Regions from separate parts of the Bradyrhizobium centrosematis genome, predicted to be linked through region 1. Evidence: predicted binding sites of a transcription regulator. Region 1 holds the regulator's gene; each other region holds the start of a gene.
The links. The regulator PhoB, encoded in region 1, activates phosphate uptake and scavenging genes when phosphate is short. The targets are predictions, from matches to a motif close to TGTCATNNANCTGTCAT.

Region 1 (7,804 bases):
GCGACCAGGCCCTGGTAGCGGCTCATGTCGGGACCCTGGTCGATGGTCATGGCGAGGTGACCACGGCCGAGCAGCGCGCCGGAATCTTTGACGTCACCGAGGCGCGCGGCATCGAAGCGTGCATAGGCGCGCAGGCGATCCGGTGCCTGATAGTCCACCACCAGGAACGACACCGGCCCATCGGTCTGGGCCTGCAGGATGAAGCGGCCCTCGAATTTCAGCGCCGAGCCGAGCAGCGTCGTCAGCACGATGGCCTCGCCGAGCAGCTTGCCGACCGGCGCGGGATAATCGTGCTTGGTCAGGATATCGTCGAGCGCCGGGCCAAGCCGCACCAGGCGCCCGCGCACGTCGAGCGCATCGACCTCGTAAGGCAGCACGGCGTCATCGATCGGAACCGCGGATGGCGCGCGAACCGGGCCTTCAGGCCCGGTTTTCATGTCAGGGGATTGGGAAACCATGGGGCGTATCTGGGGTCGGAGGAGGAAAATGGAAGGGGAGCGGCTGCTGCATATTCCGCTGTCGTCCCGGACAAGCGCAGCGGCGACAGCGCGAAGCGCTGTCGGTCGCGAAGCGCAGATCCGGAACTCATAGCCACAGGCATTCGTTTGGCGAAGAACATCGGCCTCCAACCCGTCACAAGAGAGATCACGCGGTATGGGTGCCGGATCTGCGCTGACGCTTGTCCGGGACGACGGCGGAGAATGGGGCCAGCAACGCAGCCCCACCACCGAGATCACTTCACCGCGTCAAAGCACCAGGCCAGAATGCCCTTCTGCGCGTGCAGGCGGTTTTCGGCCTCGTCGAACACGACCGATTGCGGACCGTCGATCACCTCGTCGGTGACCTCCTCGCCACGATGAGCGGGCAGGCAGTGCATGAACAGCGCATCGGGCTTGGCGAGCGACATCAGCTTGCTGTTGACCTGGTAGGGCTTGAGCACGTTGTGGCGATGCTCGCCTTCCTTGTCGCCCATCGACACCCAGGTGTCGGTGACGACGCAATCGGCACCGCGCACGGCGGCTTCCGGATCGGTACCGAGAACGATCGGCGCGCCCGTCGCCTTGACCCAGTCGCGCATCGCCTTTTTCGGCGCGAGCTCCGGAGGAGTGGCGACGTTGAGCTGAAACCTGAAGCGCTCGGCGGCATGCGCCCAGGACGCCAGAACGTTGTTGTCGTCGCCCGTCCAGGCCACCGTCTTGCCCTCGATCGGGCCGCGATGCTCCTCATAGGTCATGAGGTCGGCCATCACCTGGCAGGGATGCGAGCGCCGCGTCAGGCCGTTGATGACGGGCACGGTGGCGTTGGCCGCAAGCTCCAGCAGGGCCTCGTGATTGAGGATGCGGATCATGATGGCATCGACGTAACGCGACAGCACGCGTGCGGTGTCGGCGATGGTCTCACCGCGGCCGAGCTGCATCTCGGCGCCGGTGAGCATGATGGGCTCGCCGCCGAGCTGGCGCATGGCGACGTCGAACGAGACCCGCGTGCGGGTGGAGGGCCGCTCAAAGATCATCGCCAGCGTCTTGCCTTCGAGCGGCCGCACCGGCTGATGCGCTTTCTGCTTCGCCTTCATTGCGGAGGAGGCCGCGAGCATGCGCTTGAGCTCCGACAGCGGCAGCTCGTTGATGTCGAGGAAGTGCTTCGGGGTCTTTGTGGGGGACTTGCTCATCAGCTTGCCGCCCGCTTGGTCTGGCTCGCCGACAATGCGGTGCAGGCACGCTCCAGCCGCCCGACGCTGTCCTCGATCTCGGCTTCGGTAACGATCAGCGGCGGCAGGAAGCGCACGACATTGTCGCCGGCCCCGACGGTCAGCAGTTTCTCGTCGCGCAAGGCGGCCACGAGATCGCCCGAGGGCACCACGGCCTTGATGCCGATCAGGAGGCCCTCGCCGCGCACTTCACTCACGATGTCGGGGTGACGGTCGATCACAGAGGCGAGCTTCTGCTTGAGCAGCAGCGACATCTTCTGCACGTGGTCGAAGAAGCCTGGCTTGAGCATGACATCGAGCACGGCGTTGGCCGCGGCGATCGCCAGCGGATTGCCGCCGAAGGTCGAGCCGTGCGAGCCAGGCCCCATGCCGGCCGCCGCATTCGCGGTCGCCAGCACCGCGCCGATCGGGAAGCCGGCGCCGAGCGCCTTCGCCAGCGACATCACGTCAGGCGTGACGCCGGTGCGCCGATGCGCGAACAGATCGCCGGCGCGGCCCATGCCGGTCTGCACCTCGTCGAATGCGAGCAGCAAGCCCTTCTCGTCGCAGAGCTGGCGCAGCGCCTTGAGGAAGCCGGGAGGTGCCGAGCGGACGCCGCCCTCGCCCTGGATCGGCTCGATCAGGATGCCGGCGGTGTGCGGACCGATCGCCTTCTTGACGGCTTCGAGGTCGCCGTGCGGCACCTGGTCGAAGCCATCCATCGGCGGGCCGAACCCTTCGAGATATTTGGCGGAGCCTGTCGCGGCCAGCGTCGCCAACGTGCGGCCGTGAAAGGCGCCTTCGAAGGTGATGATGCGGTAGCGCTCCGGATGGCCCTTGGAGAAGTGATGATGGCGAACCAGCTTGATCACGCCCTCCAGTGCCTCGGCGCCGGAATTGCAGAAGAACACGAAGTCCGCAAAGCTCTCGCTGCACAGGCGCGCGGCGAGCTTCTCGCCGTCCGGGCTCTGGAACAGGTTCGACATGTGCCACAGCTTGGTCGCCTGCTCCTGCAACGCCTTGATCAGATGCGGATGGCAATGGCCGAGCGCGTTCACCGCGACGCCCGAGGTGAAATCGAGATAGCGATCGCCGTTGGTCGCGATCAGCCAGCAGCCTTCGCCGCGTTCGAAACCGAGGTTGGCCCTGGCGAAAACGGGGAGCAAATGCGGCGCTGCGCTGTTAGTCATGACGGTCACTTGATGTTGCGGACGGTGTGAGGCGTGCATTGCGCAACGCACCATTGACCGGCCCGGAAAACGAAACGTGCCGCCTTTTAAGGGCGGCACGCGGCACTATCTTATGCTTGGTGAACCCGGTGTCAATGCCACCTGGAAAGCCTCAGGAAAGGCTGATTCCGTAGTCTTGCGGTGGCGATTTTGCGGGTTTTTCACCACGGAACATGTGGAAGCGAGTCGGCGGACTCTTGCGCGTGAGTCACGCCATATTGTAGCGTTTGAACTGTCAGATACGACATCTCGTGCAGCGGTTCTGATCCCAAGAGTCCTCATGTACCGGCGTAAACGTTCGGGCGTCAGTCACGCGCCCGGCGAGCCTTAAGGGATTCTGACGGCACGGGTTTTTCGAGGCTTAGGCATTCGCCGCAAGGGCGCCAGGACGGCAGCCGCGCGGCGAGGGAAAGGGTGCAATGACGGTTTTGACCTGGTCCGATGATCGCGTCGAGCAGCTTAAGAAGCTCTGGGAGGCCGGGCTTTCGGCCAGCCAGATCGCAGCAGAGCTCGGCAATGTGACCCGCAACGCCGTGATCGGCAAAGTGCACAGGCTCGGTCTGTCCGGCCGCGCCAAGAGCCCGTCATCGGCCGCGCCCCGGCCGCGCAAGGCGCGTCCCGCACAGCACATGATGCGGGTGACGCGCCCCATCGCGCGCGGCAACACTGCGCTGGCGCAAGCCTTCGAGGTCGAGGTCGAGGCCGAACCCGTTACCTACGACAACGTGGTGCCGATGAGCCAGCGACTGTCGCTGCTCGAATTGAACGAGGCGACCTGCCACTGGCCGGTCGGCGATCCCTCGAGCCCGGATTTCTTCTTCTGCGGCGGCAAGGCGCTGTCCGGCCTGCCCTACTGCGCTCAGCACTCGCGCGTGGCCTATCAGCCCGCGGCGGATCGCCGGCGCGCACCGGCGAAGCCGGGCCCGCGGTGAGCTTGTTCTGAGATCAAGAAGCAGCCGTCCACGGTGACGGTTGAACAATCCGATGTCGTCCCGGACAAGCGCGCCACAAGCGCGCGCAGATCCGGGACCCATAGCCACCGCAGGATGTGGTGACGGGGACTCGGAGTTACCTATTTCGCAAAACAACCACGCCCTGTGGTTATGGTCCCGGATCTGCGCTGACGCTTGTCCGGGACGACACCAATATCGCGGCGGCTCTCTAAATTAGCTTACGTCTGCTCGGCCTTCGCGAAGCGATCGTCGAGTGCGTAGCCGGCACCGCGGACGGTGCGGATCGGGTCCTGCTCGCGGCCGAGATTGAGCAGCTTGCGCAGGCGGCCGATATGGACATCCACAGTACGCTCGTCGATGTAGATGTCGCGGCCCCAGACGCTGTCGAGCAGCTGCTCACGCGAGAACACGCGGCCGGGGTGCTCCAGGAAGAACTCCAGCAGGCGATATTCGGTCGGGCCGAGATCGATCGGCCGCCCCGAACGCGCCACGCGGCGCTTGTCGCGGTCGAGCTCGATGTCGCCATAGGCGAGCACGGTGGCGAGCCGCTCCGGGCTGGCACGTCGCAGAAGACCCTTCACGCGCGCCAGCAGCTCCGGCACCGAGAACGGCTTGACGATGTAATCGTCGGCGCCGGTCGCAAGCCCGCGCACCCGCTCGCTCTCCTCGCCGCGCGCCGTGAGCATGATGATCGGCAGCTGCTTGGTCTCGGGACGGGTGCGCAGGCGGCGGCACAGCTCGATGCCGGACAGGCCCGGCAGCATCCAGTCGAGCACGATCAGGTCGGGAATGTGCTCCTTGAGGCGGGTGTCGGCATCGTCGCCGCGCATCACCGTCTCGACGTCATAGCCGTCGCCTTCGAGGTTGTAACGCAGAAGCTCGGTGAGAGCTTCCTCGTCCTCAACCACCATAATGCGTGCGCCCATGGTGTCGTCGCTCCTTCAAGTCTTCAGGTATTCGGAATCGTCGTGGCGAACGTGGTCATGTCGCCCTTCGGCCGCTTGTCGGTGATCGCCTGGCCCTCGATCATGTAGAACACGGTCTCGGCGATGTTGGTGGCGTGGTCTCCGATCCGCTCGATGTTCTTGGCGCAGAACATCAGATGGATGCAGAACGAAATGTTGCGCGGATCCTCCATCATGTAGGTGAGGAGCTCGCGGAACAGCGAGGTGCAGATCGCGTCGACTTCCTCGTCGCCCTTCCAGACCGCCATCGCCGCCGGCAGATCGTGCGCGGCATAGGCGTCCAGCACGCTCTTGACCTGCTGCTGCACGAGGTCGGTCATGTGCTCCAGGCCGCGGAACAGTTTGAGCGGATGGAAATCGGTCTCCAGCGCCGCGACGCGCTTGCCCATGTTCTTGGCGAGGTCGCCGATCCGCTCGAGGTCGGTCGCAACGCGCATGGCGCCGACGATCTCGCGCAGATCCACCGCCATCGGCTGGCGCCGGGCGATGGTGAGCACCGCGCGCTCCTCGATGCGCTTCTGCAGCGCGTCGAGATCGGCGTCGGTGGTGACGACGCGCTGGCCGAGCGCGATGTCGCGGCGGATCAGCGCGTCGACGGACTCGACGATCATGCGCTCGGCGATTCCGCCCATCTCGGCGACCAGGCGGGTGAGCTCCTGGAGGTCGGTGTCGAAAGCCTTTGCGGTATGTTCAGAACCCATGTCCCGTCTCCTCAGCCGAACCGGCCGGTGATGTAATCCTGCGTGCGCCGGTCGCTCGGCGACGTGAAGATCTTGCTGGTGTCGTCGAACTCGATCAGTTCGCCAAGATACATGAAGGCCGTCTTGTCCGACACGCGCGCCGCCTGCTGCATGTTGTGGGTGACGATCGCGATCGTGTAGTTCTCGGACAGTTCCTGGATCAGCTCCTCGACCTTGGCGGTCGAGATCGGGTCGAGCGCCGAGCAGGGTTCGTCGAACAGGATCACCTCGGGCCGCACCGCGACGGTGCGGGCGATGCAGAGGCGCTGCTGCTGGCCGCCGGAGAGCGACAGGCCCGAGGCGTTGAGCTTGTCCTTGACCTCGTTCCACAGCGCGCCGCCGCGCAGCGCCTTCTCGACGCGATCGTCCATCTCGGACTTCGAGATCTTCTCATAGAGGCGGATGCCGAAGGCGATGTTCTCGTAGATCGTCATCGGGAACGGCGTCGGCTTCTGGAACACCATGCCGACCCGGGCGCGCAGCAGGTTCAGGTCCAGCTTGGGGTCGAGGATGTTGGTCTGGTCCAGCATGAGCTGACCGGTGGCGCGCTGCCCCGGATAGAGGTCGTACATCCGGTTGAAGATGCGCAGCAGGGTCGACTTGCCGCAGCCCGACGGGCCGATGAACGCGGTGACGCGGTTGGTGCCGAGCGTCAGGTTGATGTTCTTCAGCGCGTGGTGCTCGCCGTAATAGAAGTTGAGGTTGCGCACCGTCACCTTGGCGGGCGCTTCCGGCAACGGCTGCTGCGAGGCCAGATGGGCGTTTGAACTCACGGATACGGACAGGTCGGTCATTTTGCAGTCCTCTCGGCGCCGAGGATGCGCGCGCCAATGTTCAGGGCAAGCACGGTGATCGTGATCAGCAGCGCGCCGCTCCAGGCGAGTTGCTTCCAATAGGCGTAGGGGCTCTGCACGAAATTGTTGATGGTAACCGGCAGGTTCGCCATCGTCTTGTTCAGGCTGAGGCTGAAGAACTGGTTCGACAGCGCGGTGAAAAGCAGCGGCGCGGTTTCGCCGGCGACACGGGCGGTGGCGAGCAGCACGCCGGTGATGAGGCCGGAGCGCGCGGCGCGGTAGGCGATCCGCTTGATCACCAGCGAGCGCGGCAGACCGAGCGCGCTTGCCGCCTCCCGCAGCGCATTCGGCACCAGCAGCAGCATGTCCTCGGTCGTGCGCAGCACAACCGGGATGACGATGACGGCGAGCGCCAGCGCACCTGCGATGGCCGAGAAGCCGCGCATCGGCACCACCACGGCACCATAGATGAACAGGCCGATGATGATCGAGGGCGCCGAGAGCAGGATGTCGTTGATGAAGCGGATCACCGAGGTCAGTTTGTCGTTGCGGCCGTACTCGGCAAGGTAGGTGCCGGCGAACAGGCCGAGCGGCGCGCCGATGCCGACGCCGAGCACGGTCATGATCAGCGAGCCGACGATGGCGTTGAGCAGGCCGCCTTCGGTCGAGCCGGGCGGCGGCGTGTTCTCGGTGAAGATCTGCAGGTTGAGGCCGGCCAGGCCGTTGTAGAGCAGCGTCACCAGGATCAGCGCGAGCCAGGTGACGCCGAAGGCGGCGGCGGCGACGCAGAGCCCGCGGACCACGATGTCCTTGCGGCGGCGACGTACGTAGATCGGGTTCATCTCACTTCCCCGCCTTCTTTTCGAGACGCAGCAGCATCAGCCGCGCGGCCGCGAGCACGAAGAACGTCAGCACGAACAGAAGCAAGCCGAGCAGGATCAGGCCGGATTGGTGCAGGCCGTCGCTCTCGGCGAACTCGGATGCGATCGCCGCCGAGATCGTGGTGCCCGGCGCGAAGATCGACGAGGAGATCCGGAACGAGTTGCCGATGATGAAGGTCACCGCCATGGTCTCGCCGAGCGCGCGGCCCAGCGCCAACATGACACCGCCGATGATGCCGACGCGGGTATAGGGGATGACCACACTGCGGACGACTTCCCAGGTGGTGCAGCCGACGCCGTAGGCGGCTTCCTTCAGGACCGGCGGCACCGTCTTGAACACGTCGACCGAGATCGAGGTGATGAAGGGCAGCACCATGATGGCGAGGATCAGCGCGGCGTTGAACAGGCTGAGATAGGACGGAGGCCCGGCGAAGATCGCGCCCAGCACGGGGACGCCGTCGAACACCCTGATCATGAAGGGCTGGAACGTGTTGGCGAGGAACGGACCCAACACGAAGAAGCCCCACATGCCGTAGATGATCGAGGGAATGCCGG
Region 2 (7,804 bases), 2.9 Mb from region 1:
CCGGAGGCGAGCAGCAGATGCTCGCGATCGCGCGCATCCTGCGCACCGGCGCCAGCTTCCTGATGCTGGACGAGCCGACCGAGGGTCTCGCGCCCGTCATCATCCAGCAGATCGGCCACACCATTGCGCGGCTGAAGAAGGAGGGATTCACGATCCTTCTGGTCGAGCAGAATTTCCGCTTCGCGTCCACCGTCGCCGACCGCTACTACGTGGTCGAGCATGGCAAGATCATCGACGGATTTTCAAATGCGGAGCTTGCCGCCAACATGGACAAGCTCCACGCCTATCTCGGCGTCTAGAACGGCAAAGAAGAATTGAAAAAGGAAAGTTGCATGAAGACCAGGTCGATTGCGTCGTTGCTGCTGACCACCGCGGTGACCTTCGCTGCGGCAGGCGTCGCGTCCGCGCAGGACAAGACCGTCAAGATCGGTGCGCTGTCCGATCAGTCCGGCCTCTACGCCGATCTCGGCGGCCCCGGTTCGACGGTCGCGGCGCAGATGGCCGTTGAGGATTCCGGCCTGGCTGCAAAGGGCTGGAAGATCGACATCATTTCCGGCGATCACCAGAACAAACCAGACATCGGTACCGCGATCGCGCGGCAATGGTTCGACGTCGACAAGGTCGATGTCATCGTCGACGTGCCGAATTCCGGCGTGGCGCTCGCCGTCAATAATGTCATCAAGGAAAAGAACGGCGTCTACATCAATTCAGGGGCGGCGACGTCCGATCTCACCAACGCACAGTGCTCGCCCAACACCGTGCACTGGACCTACGACACCTACATGCTGGCGCACACCACCGGCCAGGCGCTGGTCAAGGCCGGTGGCGACACCTGGTTCTTCCTGACTGCGGATTATGCCTTCGGTGCCGCTCTCGAGCGCGACACCACGGCGGTGGTCACCGCCAATGGCGGCAAGGTGATCGGCGGCGTCAAGCATCCGCTGAATACGCCGGACTTCTCGTCCTTCCTGCTCCAGGCGCAGTCGTCCAAAGCCAAGATTATCGGTCTCGCCAACGCCGGCGGCGACACTACCAACACCATCAAGCAGGCGGCCGAGTTCGGCATCGGCAAGGGCGGTCAGAAGCTCGCGGCGTTGCTGCTCTTCCTCACCGACGTCAAGGCAATCGGCCTTGAGACCGCGCAGGGCCTCAACTTCACCGAGACGTTCTACTGGGACATGAACGACCAGACCCGGGCGTTCTCGAAGCGCTTCGCGGCGAAGATGAAGAACAACGCGCCGCCGACCATGGTGCAGGCCGGCGTCTATGCGGGCGTGCGTCACTATCTCAAGGCGCTCGAAGCGCTCGGCGGCAATCCGCATGACGGCGTCAAGGTCGTCGAGAAGATGAAGTCGATGCCGACCGAGGACGATCTGTTCGGCAAGGGCGAGATCCAGCCCAACGGCCGCACCATCCACAGCGCCTATCTGTTCGAGGTGAAGAAGCCCTCCGAGTCCAAGGGACCGTGGGACTTCTACAAGCTGGTGGGCTCGGTGCCGGGCGACCAGGCTTTCACGCCGCTGTCCGAGAGCAAGTGCGCGCTCTTGAAGAAGTAAGATAACCGCCCGCAGGCCTTAAGGCTTGCGGGCGACTTTTGAGGAACGCCGAAGGGACCGGGTGCGGAATCGATGCAGGCTCTATACGCTCAGCTACTGGTGGGACTGATCAACGGCTCGTTCTACGCGCTGCTCAGTCTCGGGCTTGCCGTGATCTTCGGCATGCTCAACATCATCAATTTCGCCCATGGCGCGCTCTACATGATGGGCGCCTTCGTCGCCTATTTCCTCTTGAACCTCGGCGGCATCAACTATTGGTGGGCGCTGCTGCTTGCGCCCGTCATCGTCGGCATCTTCGGCATGATCCTCGAGCGGACCATGCTGCAATGGCTGACCGGCCTCGATCACCTCTACGGCCTGCTGCTGACCTTCGGCATCGCGCTGATCGTGCAGGGCGTGTTCCAGAACTATTTCGGCTCCTCGGGACTGCCTTACGCCATTCCGGACCAGCTCAAGGGCGGCATGAATCTCGGCTTCATGTTCTTACCCGTCTATCGCGGCTGGGTCGTGGTGTTCTCGCTGGTCGTGTGTCTGGCGACCTGGTTCCTGATCGAGAAGACGCAACTCGGCGCCTATTTGCGCGCCGCCACCGAAAATCCGACCCTGGTGCGCGCTTTCGGCATCAACGTGCCGCGCATGATCACGCTCACTTACGGTCTCGGCGTCGGTCTGGCCGCGCTCGCCGGCGTGCTCTCGGCGCCGATCAACCAGGTGCGGCCGCTGATGGGTGCGGATCTCATCATCGTCGTGTTCGCGGTGGTCGTGATCGGCGGCATGGGATCGATCATGGGCTCCATCATCACCGGCTTCGCGCTCGGCGTGATCGAGGGCCTGACCAAATATTTCTACCCCGAGGCCTCCAACACCGTCGTGTTCGTGCTGATGGTGCTGGTGCTCTTGGTGAAGCCAACGGGATTGACGGGAAGGGCGGCCTGATATGACAACCCTGACAGACGACACGCTGCCGGCAACCCCGCGCGCCATGCGCGACGAGATGATCGTGTTCGTGGTGATGGCGCTGCTGCTGGCGTCGGTCCCGTTCACCGGAGTCTATCCGTTCTTCGTGATGCAGGCGCTGTGCTTTGCGCTGCTCGCCTGCGCCTTCAACCTGCTGATCGGTTATGGCGGCCTGCTGTCGTTCGGCCATGCGATGTTCTTGGGGACGGCCGGCTATTGCAGCGCGCATGCGCTGAAGGTGTGGGCATTGCCGCCGGAGCTCGGCATTCTCGTCGGCGTCGCCGCCGCTTTCGCGCTCTCGATCGTGACCGGCTACATCTCGATCCGCCGCCAGGGCATCTATTTCTCGATGATCACGCTGGCGCTGTCGCAGCTCTTGTATTTCATTTACCTCCAGGCCCCGTTCACCCATGGCGAGGACGGCATCCAGGGCATCCCGCAGGGACACATGTTCGGGGTGTTCGATCTCTCCAAGCCGACGGTGCTCTATTACGTCGTGCTGGTCGGGTTCCTCGCCGGCTTCCTGCTGATCTTCCGCATCATCAACTCGCCGTTCGGCGAGGTGCTGAAGTCGATCCGCGAGAACGAGCAGCGCGCGATTTCGCTCGGCTATCGCACCGACCAGTACAAGTTCCTGGCCTTCGTCCTGTCCGGCACGCTGGCCGGTTTCGCCGGCGCGCTGAAGGTGTTCGTGGCGCAGAATGCCTCGCTCACCGACGTCCACTGGTCGATGTCCGGTGAAGTGGTGCTGATGACGCTGGTCGGCGGCCTCGGCACCATCTTCGGCCCCGTGGTCGGCGCCTTCGTCATCATCGCCATGCAGCAATATCTGGCCGGATTCGGCCAGTGGGTGACGGTGATCCAGGGTTCGATCTTCGTGATCTGCGTGCTCACCTTCCGGCGCGGCGTCATCGGCGAAATCGCGCATTACTTCCGGCGATCGCTCTAAGTCATTGATTCACGGTCAATTTACTTGTTGCGTGAAAGCGGTGGATGATCCGGCTCCGCTGGCGTGAGATGACACGCAAGCGGATCGAAAATGGTCTATGACAGTTTAATGACGGCCCTGACGGGCCGGGCCATTTCCAACCGGTAGTCTATCCCCATGATGCGATGGTTTCGCGCTTTCCTGCCCAAGGAAGAACGGTTCTTTGACCTGTTCGACCGGCATGCCCAGACCGTGATCCAGGGGGCGATCGCGCTCCAGGGGATGCTCAACGGGGGCGAGGAGACGCCGGTCTACTGCCAGCGCGTCAACCAGTTCGAGAACGACGCCGACAACATCACCCGTGAGGTGCTGACGGCGGTGCGCCGCACCTTCATCACCCCGTTCGACCGCGGCGATATCAAGAACCTGATTACCTCGCTGGACGATGCCATCGACCAGATGCAGCAGACGGCCAAGGCCGTGATGCTGTTCGAGGTGCGCAGCTTCGAGCCTCCCATGCGCGAGATCGGCGGGCTGCTGATCGAATGCGCCAATCTGGTCGGCCGCGCGCTGCCCTTGATGCAGTCGATCGGTCCGAACGTCGCCATGCTCACCGCGATCACCGAAGAGCTGGGCAAGCTGGAGGGCCGTGTCGACGACCTCCACGACATCGGGCTGAAGGAGCTGTTCCTCAAGCATCGCGACGGCAACGCGATGGACTTCATCGTCGGTGTCGAGATCTACGACCACCTCGAGAAGGTGGCCGATCGCTTCGACGACGTCGCCAACGAGATCAACAGCATCGTTATCGAGCAAGTTTAACGCATGATCCGGAAAAGTGTGCAGCGGTTTTCCTTCGCGCCAAACGCGGAACGCGTTTGCGCGGAGATCATGCGCAAAGCTTAGAGCAGGGGCGCCGCCGTGGATGCTGCGTTGGGTCTTCCCGTCCTGGTCGGACTGATTGCCGTCGCGCTGCTGTTCGATTTTCTGAACGGCCTGCACGATGCCGCCAATTCGATCGCGACCATCGTCTCGACCCGCGTGTTGCGGCCGCAATTCGCGGTGTTCTGGGCTGCCTTCTTCAATTTCGTCGCCTTCATGGTGTTCGGGCTGCACGTCGCCCAGACCATCGGCACCGGCATCATCGATCCCTCGATCGTCGACGCCCAGGTGATCTTCGCCGCGTTGGTCGGAGCCATCGTCTGGAACCTGGTGACCTGGGGGCTCGGCATCCCGTCCTCGTCCTCGCACGCGCTGATCGGCGGGCTCGTCGGCGGCGGCATGGCCAAGGCGGGGATCTCGGCGGCGGTGTGGAGCGGATTATCCAAGACGGTGCTGGCGATCGTGCTGTCGCCGCTGGTCGGCTTCCTGCTGGCGATGATGCTGGTAGCGATCGTGTCGTGGGCCTCGGTGCGCTCGACACCGTTCGCGGTCGATCGGGCCTTCCGGATCCTGCAATTCGCCTCCGCCTCGCTTTATTCGCTCGGCCACGGCGGCAACGACGCGCAGAAGACCATGGGCATCATCGCGGTGCTGCTGTATTCGCAGGGCCATCTCGGCAGCGACTTCTCGGTGCCGTTCTGGGTGGTGCTGTCGTGCCAGGCGGCCATGGCGCTGGGCACCTTGATGGGCGGCTGGCGCATCGTCCGCACCATGGGTCTGCGCATCACGAAACTGACGCCGATGCAGGGGTTCTGCGCCGAGACGGGAGGGGCCGCGACCCTATTCATGGCGACCTTCCTCGGGGTTCCCGTCTCGACCACGCACACCATCACCGGCGCCATCGTCGGCGTCGGGGCCGCCCGCCGCGTCTCGGCCGTGCGCTGGAACGTGGCGAGCTCGATCGTCTATGCCTGGGTGATCACGATCCCGGCCTCGGCCATCGTCGCGGCGCTGAGTTGGTGGGCGGTCAAGATCTTCGTCAAGTAACGAGCTTCAGCCCGACAATCCCGGCCACGATCAGCCCGATGCTGGCAAGGCGCACGGCCGTGGCGGGCTCGCCGAACAGGACGATGCCGAGGATGGCGGTACCGACTGCGCCGATCCCGGTCCAGACCGCATAGGCAGTTCCCACGGGCAGCGATTTGAGGGCGACGCCGAGCAGGATGACGCTACCGGCCATGGCCGCGAGCGTGACGATCGACGGAACGAGCCGGCTAAAGCCCTCGGTGTATTTCAGGCCGATCGCCCAGGTGATCTCGAGAAGCCCGGCGACGAACAGGATGCTCCAGGCCATGACGACCCTCCGTATCAAGGCAGGGTCGTCCCCGCGACTGAGATGCTGTTGGGCAGGGAGGCCGTCCTCCCCCAAGACTGATTTATCCAAGCGTCGATATGGGGCTGGCCGGATGGCCCCGCAATCACCAAATCAGGCTTGATCAGGCCCAGTTTCCCTGCCAAACGCTCCCGCCATGTCCGACATCGCCACCACCACAGCCGAATCGCCGGCCCGTTCCCCGCTTGCCGCTGAAGTGGCGCGGCGGCGCACTTTTGCGATCATCTCCCATCCCGACGCCGGCAAGACCACGCTGACCGAGAAGCTGCTGCTGTTCGGCGGCGCCATTAACCTCGCCGGCCAAGTCAAGGCCAAGGGCGAGCGGCGCAACACGCGTTCGGACTGGATGAAGATCGAGCGCGAGCGCGGCATCTCGGTCGTGACCTCGGTGATGACCTTCGAGTTCGAGGGCCTCGTCTTCAACCTCCTGGACACGCCGGGCCACGAGGACTTTTCGGAAGACACCTATCGCACGCTGACGGCGGTTGATTCCGCCGTGATGGTGATCGACGCCGCCAAGGGCATCGAGGCGCGCACCCGTAAGCTGTTCGAGGTGTGCCGCCTGCGCGACATCCCGATCATTACCTTCATCAACAAGATGGACCGCGAGAGCCGCGACGTGTTCGAGCTGCTCGACGAGATCGAGAAGACGCTGGCGCTCGACACCACGCCGATGACCTGGCCGGTCGGGCGCGGCCGCGACTTCCTCGGCACCTATGACGTCGTCAATGGCGGCGTGCGCCTGCTCGAAGGCGGCGGCGCCAAGACCGGCGCGGCGCAGCAGATCGCGATCGAGGAACTGGCCAAGCTCAATGCCAATCTCGACGTCTCCGCCGTGAAGGACGAGCTCGAGCTCGTCACCGAGGCCTCGAAGCCGTTCGAGCTCGAAGCATTCCGCGAGGGACATCTGACACCGGTCTATTTTGGCAGCGCGCTGCGCAATTTCGGCGTCGGCGACCTCCTCGAAGGTCTCGGCAAGTTCGCGCCCGAGCCGCGCGCGCAGGACAGCGACCAGCGCAAGGTCGAGGCCACCGATCCGCGCATGAGCGCCTTCGTGTTCAAGATCCAGGCCAACATGGATCCGAACCATCGCGACCGCATCGCGTTTGCGCGCCTGTGCTCGGGCAAGCTCAGCCGTGGCATGAAGGCCAAGCTCGTGCGCACCGGCAAGAGCATGCCGCTGTCGAGCCCGCAATTCTTCTTCGCGCAGGATCGTTCGGTCGCGGACGAAGCCTTCGCCGGTGACGTCGTCGGCATTCCCAATCACGGCACGCTGCGCATCGGCGACACCTTGACCGAGGGCGAGGATTTCAACTTCGTTGGCGTGCCGAGCTTTGCGCCGGAAATCGTCCGTCGCGTCCGTCTCACCGACGCGATGAAGGCGAAGAAGCTGAAGGAAGCGCTGCAGCAGATGTCGGAAGAGGGCGTCGTGCAGGTGTTCCGCCCGCGCGACGGTGCGCCGGCGCTGGTCGGCGTGGTCGGCGCACTCCAGCTCGACGTCTTGAAGGCGCGGCTGGAGGCGGAATATTCGCTGCCGGTCGAGTTCGAGGTCAGCGAGTTCCAGCTGGCGCGCTGGGTCTCCTCGGAGGACCGCAAGAAGCTCGACACCTTCATCGCCGCCAACACCTCCAGCATCGCCGACGACGTCGACGGCGATCCGGTCTATCTCGCCCGGAACGAGTTCTATCTCGGCTACACCAAAGAACGCGCCGAGGGCATCGAGTTCACCAACGTCAAGGACGTCAAGAAGAAGGGGTAGGGCGCCCACACCCTCTCGCGCGCGAGCATGTGAATGCGCGCGGGGTTGACGCATTCATGGGCGACGCCACTTTTTCTCGTGGCATTGCGAGCTCATTCCATGTGGCGCGGCATTCTCGTCCTTCTCCTGCTGACGATCTCGACCGCCGCCGATGCGCGGCCGCGCCAGATCAATCCGATCCCGTTTGCGCACGAGCCGTGCAACGTGCTCGATGGCCGGCCTTGTACACCGTCCTATTGCAGCCCGCTCGAACCCGGCCCCTGCATCCCGGAGATCGATTATCCCTACGGCCAGAACCTCCAGCTCACCATCCAGAGCGTCCCCTCAGA
Region 3 (7,804 bases), 150 kb from region 1:
AGAAGGCCAAGGCCGCTTACGAACGCTGGTTGCCGCTGATCAACTACGAGAACCGTCAATGCGGCCTGATCGCCTGCAAGGTCATGATGCAGGCTGGCGGCGTGATCAAGTCGGACGCCGTGCGCCACCCGCTGCAGCCACTGCATCCTGCAACGCGCGCGGGATTGCTGGAACTCGCCAAGGAGCGCGACGCGCTAGCGCTGAGGTGGGGGAAGTAAGTCTCTCGAATCGCCTGCTGTCGCCAAATACTCCGCTGTCGTCCCGGACAAGCGCGCAACAAGCGCGCGCAGATCCGGGACCCATACGCCGCAGCAGGAGTTTGGCGGGGACTCTGAGTTACCAGCGCGTCCCATAACCGCTCCCTGTGGTTATGGATCCCCGCGTTCGCGGGGATGACACTGAGTGTGTCGTGCGATCTCGCCTAACCAGCCAGCGTCCACTCGCCGATGATGCGAAACCGCGCCTTGCCATCGTCCTGCCTGAACAGCGCGATGCGGTCGATCTCGAGCGTCTCGATCCGCAGCGCCGCAAACCGCGCCCTCAGCATCTCCAGGATCGGCCCGCGCCGCTCCGCATCCAGCCGCCCCGTCAGCGTCATGTGGAAGCGGAATTCTTCCATCACGTAAGGATAGCCCCAGCGATCGAGATAATCCCGCTGCCGTTCGCTCAGCTTCTCCGGCTTGCGCCGCGCGCGGTCTTCCGCCGTCAGCGCGGTACGAAACGAATCGAAATCGCGGACGCAATCGGCGGCGAGCTGCTGCAGCGCCTCGACCGGCCGGGCCGGAATGACGGCAATGAAGCCGCTGATGGTGTCCACAATCGGAGCGATCACGGGCCGTGGCCGCGCCTTGCCGGCGAATGCCGCGCAAGCGGCCATCAGCTCCGCTTCGGTCCTGCCTGATGCCAGCGCCATCGGCGCCTTCAGCGTGGCATGAAAGCCGTATTTGCGGGGATCGCTGGTGACGTCGCGCCAGTCTGGCGCGACCTGCAGCGCATCTTGCGGAAACGAAAGCTCGTCACCCGAATAGGCATCATAGCCGAGCAGCTCGGCGCCGAAGCGGGAGAGGGGGCTGTTGCGCCCAGCGGCAAAATAGATCGCGTAGCGGGGAAAACCTGTCATTGGCTCAGCATAACCAATTTATGCCGCAACGATAGCCTCGCGCGGCGTTGCTGCCGCGGTGAGCAGTCGAGCCGCATCGGTGAGATGCACGAGCTTGCCGCCCGAGATCACCGCGATCAGCCGCGGCCGCAGCGGCACACTGTCGTCGACCAGCAGAATGTCGGCGCGGCGACCTTCCGCGAGCATACCGCGATCAGTGAGGCCGGTTGCGCGTGCAGGCCCGCCAGAGACCAGATCCCAGGCTTCCGTCAGCGGCAGCACGCCATCGGCAGCAAGGCGGAACGCGGCGAGCAGCTGCGCGGGATAGTAATAGTCCGACGCCAGCACCGAGCAGAGCCCCTTGGCGATCATGTCGGAGGCCTTGGTCCAGCCGGTGTGGCTGCCGCCGCGCACGACGTTCGGCGCGCCGTAGACGATGGCATCGCCGTGACTGGCCGCGGCCCGCGCCGTCTCCTCGTTGATCGGAAACTCCGCGATCAAGGCGCCGAGCTCGCGAAACTCGCGGCGCATCGCCGGCGTCGCGTCATCATGCGAGAGCATCCGCACCTCGGCCCCGCGGGCGGCGGCAGCGAGCCGCGATACCGAAGCGGGCACCTCATCGGCGCGCGACACCACGCGCTCGACCAGGCGGTCGAATTCCTCGGCTGACAATCCGGTGCGCTCCACCATGCGGTTGCGCTTGCGCGGCTTGGCCATGTCGGCGACCGTGCCGTCCATGTGGTCGTTGAAAGCAAACAGGTCGACGCGGCCTTCAGCCAGCCATTGGGCGATTTCGGCCTCGGCATCGAGATTGTAGGTCTCGTGCCGCAGATGGAAGCGGGTGTCGGCGGCGAATTGCGGACGCTGCCGCTCGATCGCCTCCATCAGGCCGCGCGCGTTGTCTGCGCTGCGCAGGCCGGGCTCCCAGGAACAGGTCGTAGCGTGAAACACCGTGGTGATGCCGTTGCTGATCGCCTGGCGATCGCTGTCGGCCAGTGCGACGTCGATCGGAAAGTCGACGCCGGCGCGGGGCATCATCTGCCGCTCGAAGGCATCGCCATGAAGATCGACGATGCCGGGCAGCACCAGCAGGTTGCGCGCATCGATCGCCAGCCGTGTACGGCCGCGAGAGGCGTCGATCGCGGCGATGTCCTGCCCGGACACCGCCAATGACGTTTCGACGAGTTCGGCGTCGATCAGGGCCCGGCCGCCTTCGAGAAGAATGTCTGTCACGCGACCGCGCTTCGTTTGCTGGGAGAATTGGCGAGAGAGCCCGTCCGTGCTTCGTATGCCGCAAGAAAATCTTCAATCCCGAGCTTGCGGAAATCGGGCAGGGCCTCGCGCAATTTGTCGTGATCCCAGTCCCACCAGGCGAGCCGCGCGAGCCGTCCGGCGATCTCTTCAGAGAACCGCCGCCGCACGATCCGGGCGGGATTGCCGGCGACGATGGTGTAGGCCGGCACATCCTTGGTGACAATGGCGCCGGCCGCGATCACCGCGCCGGTGCCGATGTTGCGGCCCGGCAGCACGATCGCGCCGTGGCCGATCCAGACGTCGTGGCCGATATGGACGTGATGCTGCCGCCGCCAGTCGAAGAACTCGGCATCGTCGCTCTCGCCTTCGAAATAGGCGCTGGAGCGATAGGTGAAATGCGCCTGCGCCGCGCGGTGCATCGGATGGTTGCCGGGATTGATCCGCGTCATTGCCGCGATCGAGCAGAACTTGCCGATGGTGGTGTAGGTGATCTGCGAATCGTTTACGACATAGGAGTAATCGCCCATCGCCACTTCATGCAATATCGTGCGCGCGCCGACCTCGGTATAGGCGCCGCTTGGCCGAGGGGTCGATGGTCGGCTGAACCGAAAGAGCTTTGGCGGCCATGTCGAATCCGGGGAGCGCGAGGGCGGGCGTTCCTCTTCGAGCGACTTGATGACAATGTCATGACGTTGCGATGACAGGGGATGAGGTGTGTAGGATCGCCGCACCGCAACGCGGCTGTCACACAAGTGTTAAGCGCCGGCGTTAGCGGTTGGCTCCAGTAATCTGGAGCCCTGCATGCTGGTGGTGGAAGGTCTGACGTGTCGCTTCGGCGCAAAGGCCGCGGTGGACGATGCCTCGTTTCAAATCTCCCCCGGCGGCTTCGTCGGTGTGATCGGACGATCCGGCGCCGGAAAGTCGACGCTGCTGCGGACCATCAACCGCCTGGTGACGCCGACTGAGGGCCGCATCCTGTTCGACGGGACCGACGTCACCGCGCTGCGCGGCAAGGAGCTGCGGCAGTGGCGGGCGCGCTCGGCGATGATCTTCCAGCAGTTCAACCTGGTCGGCCGGCTCGACGTCCTCACCAACGTCCTGATGGGACGACTTGCGACCATGCCGGCCTGGCGCTCGCTGTCGCAGATCTGGCCGGAGCAGGACAAGGCGCTGGCGATGTCGGCGCTCGAACAGTTCGACATCGCCTCGCTCGCCGCCCAGCGCGCCGACCAGCTCTCCGGCGGCCAGCAGCAGCGCGTGGCGATCGCGCGCGCCCTGGTGCAGCAGCCAGACATCATCCTCGCCGACGAGCCGATCGCCTCACTCGATCCGCGCAACACCAAGATCGTGATGGACGCGCTTCTGCGCATCAACAAGCATTTCGGCATCACCGTGCTCTGCAACCTGCATTCGCTCGATCTCGCCCGCAATTATTGCGATCGCCTGATCGGCATGGCGGCCGGACGCGTCGTGTTCGACGGTGCACCGTCCGCGCTGACCGATCACGTGGCGCGCGAGCTCTACGACCTCGAAGCCGCCGACGTCATGGGCGGGATGCCTGTTCCGGCGCCCGACGCCGTACCGGCGCTCGGTACGGCCGCAGCCGCCTGAGCGGCTTCTGTTTCGTTGCAAGTTTTTGCGTCAACCGACCCCAACCGATGAAGAGGGTATCATGATCACTCGCAGATTAATCCTTGCCGGCGCCGTTGCGCTCGCCTTCACCGCTTCCGCCTCCGCCGAGGACTGGAGAGTCAAATATCCCGAGCTGACCTTCGCGGTCATTCCTGCAGAAAACGCCTCGGGCGTGACCGAGCGCTGGGCGCCCTTCATGAGCTATCTGTCCAAGGAGCTGGGCGTGAAGGTCACGCTGCGCATCGCCAATGACTACGCCGCGGTCATCGAAGGCCAGCGCGCCGGCAACATCCACATTGCCAGCTACGGCTCGGCATCGTTCGCGCGCGCCCGCCTGACCGGCGTCAAGACCGATGCCTTCGCCAACGACATCAACGCCGACGGTTCGACCGGCTATTACTCGGTGTTCTTCGTCAAGGCGAACAGCCCCTACAAGAAGATCGACGACCTCAAGGGCAAAAACCTCGGCCTGGTCGATCCGAACTCGACCTCCGGCAACAACGTCCCGCGCTTCGAGCTCGACAAGATGGGCATCCACGATGCCGATGCCTATTTCGGCAAGGTCGTCTTCACCGGCAGCCACGAGAATGCGATGCTGGCGCTGGCGCAGGGCACGGTCGAGGTCGCCGCCAACCAGTGGACCAGCGATGACGATTCCACGCTGGCGCAAATGCTGACGAAGGGCATGCTCAAGAATGCCGACGGCACGCCGATGAAAAAGGACGATTTCCGCATCATCCACAAGTCGGCGCCGATCATCAACGGCCCGTACGCCTACAATTCCGACCTGCCGGAGGAGGCCAAGGCGGCGATCGCGAAGGCGTTCTTCGACGCGCCGGCCAAGGACAAGGCGGCCTTCGACCGCCTCCAGGACGGCCAGAAGAAGGGCTTTCATCCCGCCACCACCAAGGACTGGGATGGCACGATCGAGCTGATCAAGTTCGTCGACGCGTTGCGCAAGAAGAAGGCGTCCTGAGTTTTCGGGACGATGCATCTGAGCCGGGTCCCGAGGACCCGGCTCTTTCTTTGACGGACCTGTTCGACCCATGACGACAGCGGTTTCGATCCTCCCCGCGCAGCAGCTTGCCGCGCTGAATGCCGCCTATCGCCAAGCGGTTTCGCGCCGGCGGCTCCGCCTGCTGTTGGGAACCGCGATCTTTGCCGCGGCGCTGGTGCTCGCCGCGGTCGGCGCCGAAGTGAATCTGCGCACGCTTTTCACCTATTTCGGCAACTTCCTCAGCTATTTCGACCGCATCCTCACGCTCGAGAACGGCCAGCGGGTCTGGACCGATGCCGGCGAGTGGTTCTGGGGCTGGCGCAAATGGCTGAAGATGCTGGGCGAGACCCTGCTGATCTCCTATGTCGGCACACTGATCGGCGCGACTTTCGCATTTGGCCTGAATTTCTTCGCAGCCGAAAACACCTCGCCGTCCCTCTGGCTGCGCTTCGTGGTCCGGCGCCTGCTGGAATTCGCCCGCACGGTTCCCGGCATCGTCTTTGCGCTGGTCTTCGTCATCGCCTTCGGGCTCGGACCGATGGCGGGCGTGCTGGCGATTGCGATCCACTCTACCGGCGCGCTCGGAAAACTGTTCTCGGAGATCGTCGAGAATGCCGACATGAAACCGGTCGAGGGCATCCGCTCCACCGGCGCGAGCTGGCTCTCCTGCATGCGCTTTGCCATCGTGCCGCAGGTCACCGCCGGCTATGCCAGCTATGCGCTGCTGCGCTTCGAGATCAACGTGCGCGAGGCTTCCGTGATGGGCTTCGTCGGTGCCGGCGGCATCGGCCAGGAGCTCGTCGTCGCCATCCGCAAGTTCTACTACTCCGACGTCAGCGCCATCCTGCTCACCATCATCGTCACCGTCTTCATCATCGACATCACCACCGGCTGGCTGCGCGGCCGCCTGTTCGGCAAGGAGGTGCGGACGTGACGAAGCCGCACGAGGTCGACGCGCGAGAGATTCGCGCGCGCTACCCCGACGTGTTCGACCGGCCGGCCTCGGCGCGTCTTGCCATGCCCGCGATGATCGTCGCGGCGTTCGCGCTCCTCGTTTACGGCCTCGTCGACCTCGATTTTTCGCCGTCGCGGTTCTTCGCGGGCCTCAGCCAGCTCGGCTGGATCACGTTCATGATGATCCCGCCCGATCCCGGCTCCTCGCTGCCGGCCTATCTGAAGGCGCTGGGCGAGACGCTCTCGATCGCGCTGCTCGGCACGACGCTCGCCGCTGTCTTCGCGCTGCCGGTCAGCCTGCTGGCCGCGCGCAACGTCATACCCTCGCAGATCTTGCGCTTCCCTGTACGCCGCATCCTGGATTCGATCCGCGGGGTCGACACGCTGATCTGGGCGCTGGTGTGGATCAACGTGGTCGGGCTCGGCCCGTTCGCCGGCGTGCTCGCCATCGCGGTGTCGGATTTCGGCGCCTTCGGCAAGCTGTTCTCGGAGGCGATCGAGGGCGCCGACCAGAAGCAGGTCGAAGGCATCCGCGCCTCCGGGGGCAGCGCGCTGCACGAGATCCGCTTTGGACTATTGCCGCAGGTGCTGCCGGTCATCGCCGGCCAGGTGCTCTATTTCATCGAGTCGAACACCCGCTCGGCCACCATCATCGGCATCGTCGGCGCCGGCGGCATCGGCCTCCAGCTCGCCGAGCAGATCCGCGTGCTGGAATGGCAGAAGGTGTCGTTCCTGATCCTGATGATTCTGGTCGCGGTCGCCGCGATCGATTTCATCTCGGGCAAGCTGCGGTTTGCGATTATTGGAAAGCGGGCAGTGGCGTAGTCCTTCCCTTCTCCCCTTGTGGGAGAAGGTGGCGCGAAGCGCCGGATGAGGGGTTCTCTCCGAGAATTCAATAAGCATTGGTGCGCGCGGACAGAACCCCTCACCCGTCTCGCCGCTGCGCGGCGAACCACCCTCTCCCACAAGGGGAGAGGGGAAGACAGCGCACCGCTCAACAGAAACCTCACCCGTTCTCCACCAGAAACTCGACCCGCTCCGCGGCAAATCGCGAATGCTTCGTCACCAGCGGCTTGCCCTGGAGATCGTGGTCGGTGGCGTCGACCACCAGGATCGGGCGTCCCAGCGCGAGATCGAGCCGGGCTGCGTCGGTGGCGTCCACGATGCCGGCCGTGATCCGGGTGGCGCCGCGGCGATAGTCGCGCACGCCATAATGCGCGAGCAGCTTCGTCATCGAGCGCGTGGCGGCGAACACCGCGCCCGCATTCGGAAACAGCTCGGCCGACAGCCAAGTGGTCGAGACGCAGATCGGCGTGCGGTCGGCGAGGCGGATGGCCTCGATTCGGACCAGGGGAGCGCCGGCTTTCAAGCCCAGCTCGCGCGCCAGCTCCCGGGTCGCGACATCATCGGAGGCCTCGATCAGCTGGCCGCGCGGCTCGCGGCCGCCGGCGCCGACGATCTCCGAGAAGCGGGTGCGCGAGCGTAAGGGATAGGCGAGCTTCTGCGCCTCGACATAGGTTCCGCTGCCGCGCTCGGCGCGCACAAGGCCGCGCTCGGCAAGGGCCGCCAGCGCGCGCCGCACGGTGTGGCGGTTCACGCGATAGGTTTCGGCGATCTCCATCTCGCCCGGCAATTTGTCGCCGGCCGCAAAGCGGCCGTCGGCGATGCCGCGTTCGATGCCGTCGGCAACGAGGCGCCAGAGTGCCACGCCGGACGATGCAGTGTCTTGCATGCTCATATCGCCGGTCAGCCTAGCCCAGAAATCACGGACTTGTCACGAAACAGTCATGGCGCTCCCGTATGAAGTTGTCTATTATCATAGACAACTTGGGCGCGGCAAGTTCTCTCAAGAGGTTCGGTGGATCGGG

Region 2: a site for PhoB is predicted at 3,560-3,576, ahead of P6U31_RS21300 (DUF47 domain-containing protein). Genes of this name have one in related genera too.
Region 3: a site for PhoB is predicted at 3,029-3,045, ahead of phnC (phosphonate ABC transporter ATP-binding protein). Genes of this name have one in related genera too.

The regions. Positions count from the first base shown of each region.
Region 1 covers NZ_CP120703.1:7,323,095-7,330,898, forward strand. The annotation lists gene P6U31_RS34570 (Hsp33 family molecular chaperone) at 1-458, opposite strand, end outside; gene argF (ornithine carbamoyltransferase) at 734-1,669, opposite strand; gene P6U31_RS34580 (aspartate aminotransferase family protein) at 1,669-2,877, opposite strand; gene P6U31_RS34585 (GcrA family cell cycle regulator) at 3,336-3,848, shown strand; gene phoB (phosphate regulon transcriptional regulator PhoB) at 4,088-4,795, opposite strand; gene phoU (phosphate signaling complex protein PhoU) at 4,819-5,535, opposite strand; gene pstB (phosphate ABC transporter ATP-binding protein PstB) at 5,547-6,368, opposite strand; gene pstA (phosphate ABC transporter permease PstA) at 6,365-7,210, opposite strand; gene pstC (phosphate ABC transporter permease subunit PstC) at 7,212-7,804, opposite strand, start outside.
Region 2 covers NZ_CP120703.1:4,401,303-4,409,106, reverse strand. The annotation lists gene P6U31_RS21320 (ABC transporter ATP-binding protein) at 1-299, shown strand, start outside; gene P6U31_RS21315 (ABC transporter substrate-binding protein) at 333-1,556, shown strand; gene P6U31_RS21310 (branched-chain amino acid ABC transporter permease) at 1,629-2,492, shown strand; gene P6U31_RS21305 (branched-chain amino acid ABC transporter permease) at 2,494-3,462, shown strand; gene P6U31_RS21300 (DUF47 domain-containing protein) at 3,619-4,263, shown strand; gene P6U31_RS21295 (inorganic phosphate transporter) at 4,363-5,370, shown strand; gene sugE (quaternary ammonium compound efflux SMR transporter SugE) at 5,363-5,677, opposite strand; gene P6U31_RS21285 (peptide chain release factor 3) at 5,853-7,475, shown strand; gene P6U31_RS21280 (hypothetical protein) at 7,575-7,804, shown strand, end outside.
Region 3 covers NZ_CP120703.1:7,173,640-7,181,443, reverse strand. The annotation lists gene P6U31_RS33895 (dihydrodipicolinate synthase family protein) at 1-218, shown strand, start outside; gene P6U31_RS33890 (DUF1045 domain-containing protein) at 422-1,120, opposite strand; gene P6U31_RS33885 (alpha-D-ribose 1-methylphosphonate 5-triphosphate diphosphatase) at 1,139-2,332, opposite strand; partial or broken gene P6U31_RS33880 (chloramphenicol acetyltransferase) at 2,329-2,980, opposite strand; gene phnC (phosphonate ABC transporter ATP-binding protein) at 3,155-3,964, shown strand; gene phnD (phosphonate ABC transporter substrate-binding protein) at 4,026-4,961, shown strand; gene phnE (phosphonate ABC transporter, permease protein PhnE) at 5,032-5,916, shown strand; gene phnE (phosphonate ABC transporter, permease protein PhnE) at 5,913-6,761, shown strand; gene phnF (phosphonate metabolism transcriptional regulator PhnF) at 6,943-7,674, opposite strand; gene phnG (phosphonate C-P lyase system protein PhnG) at 7,795-7,804, shown strand, end outside.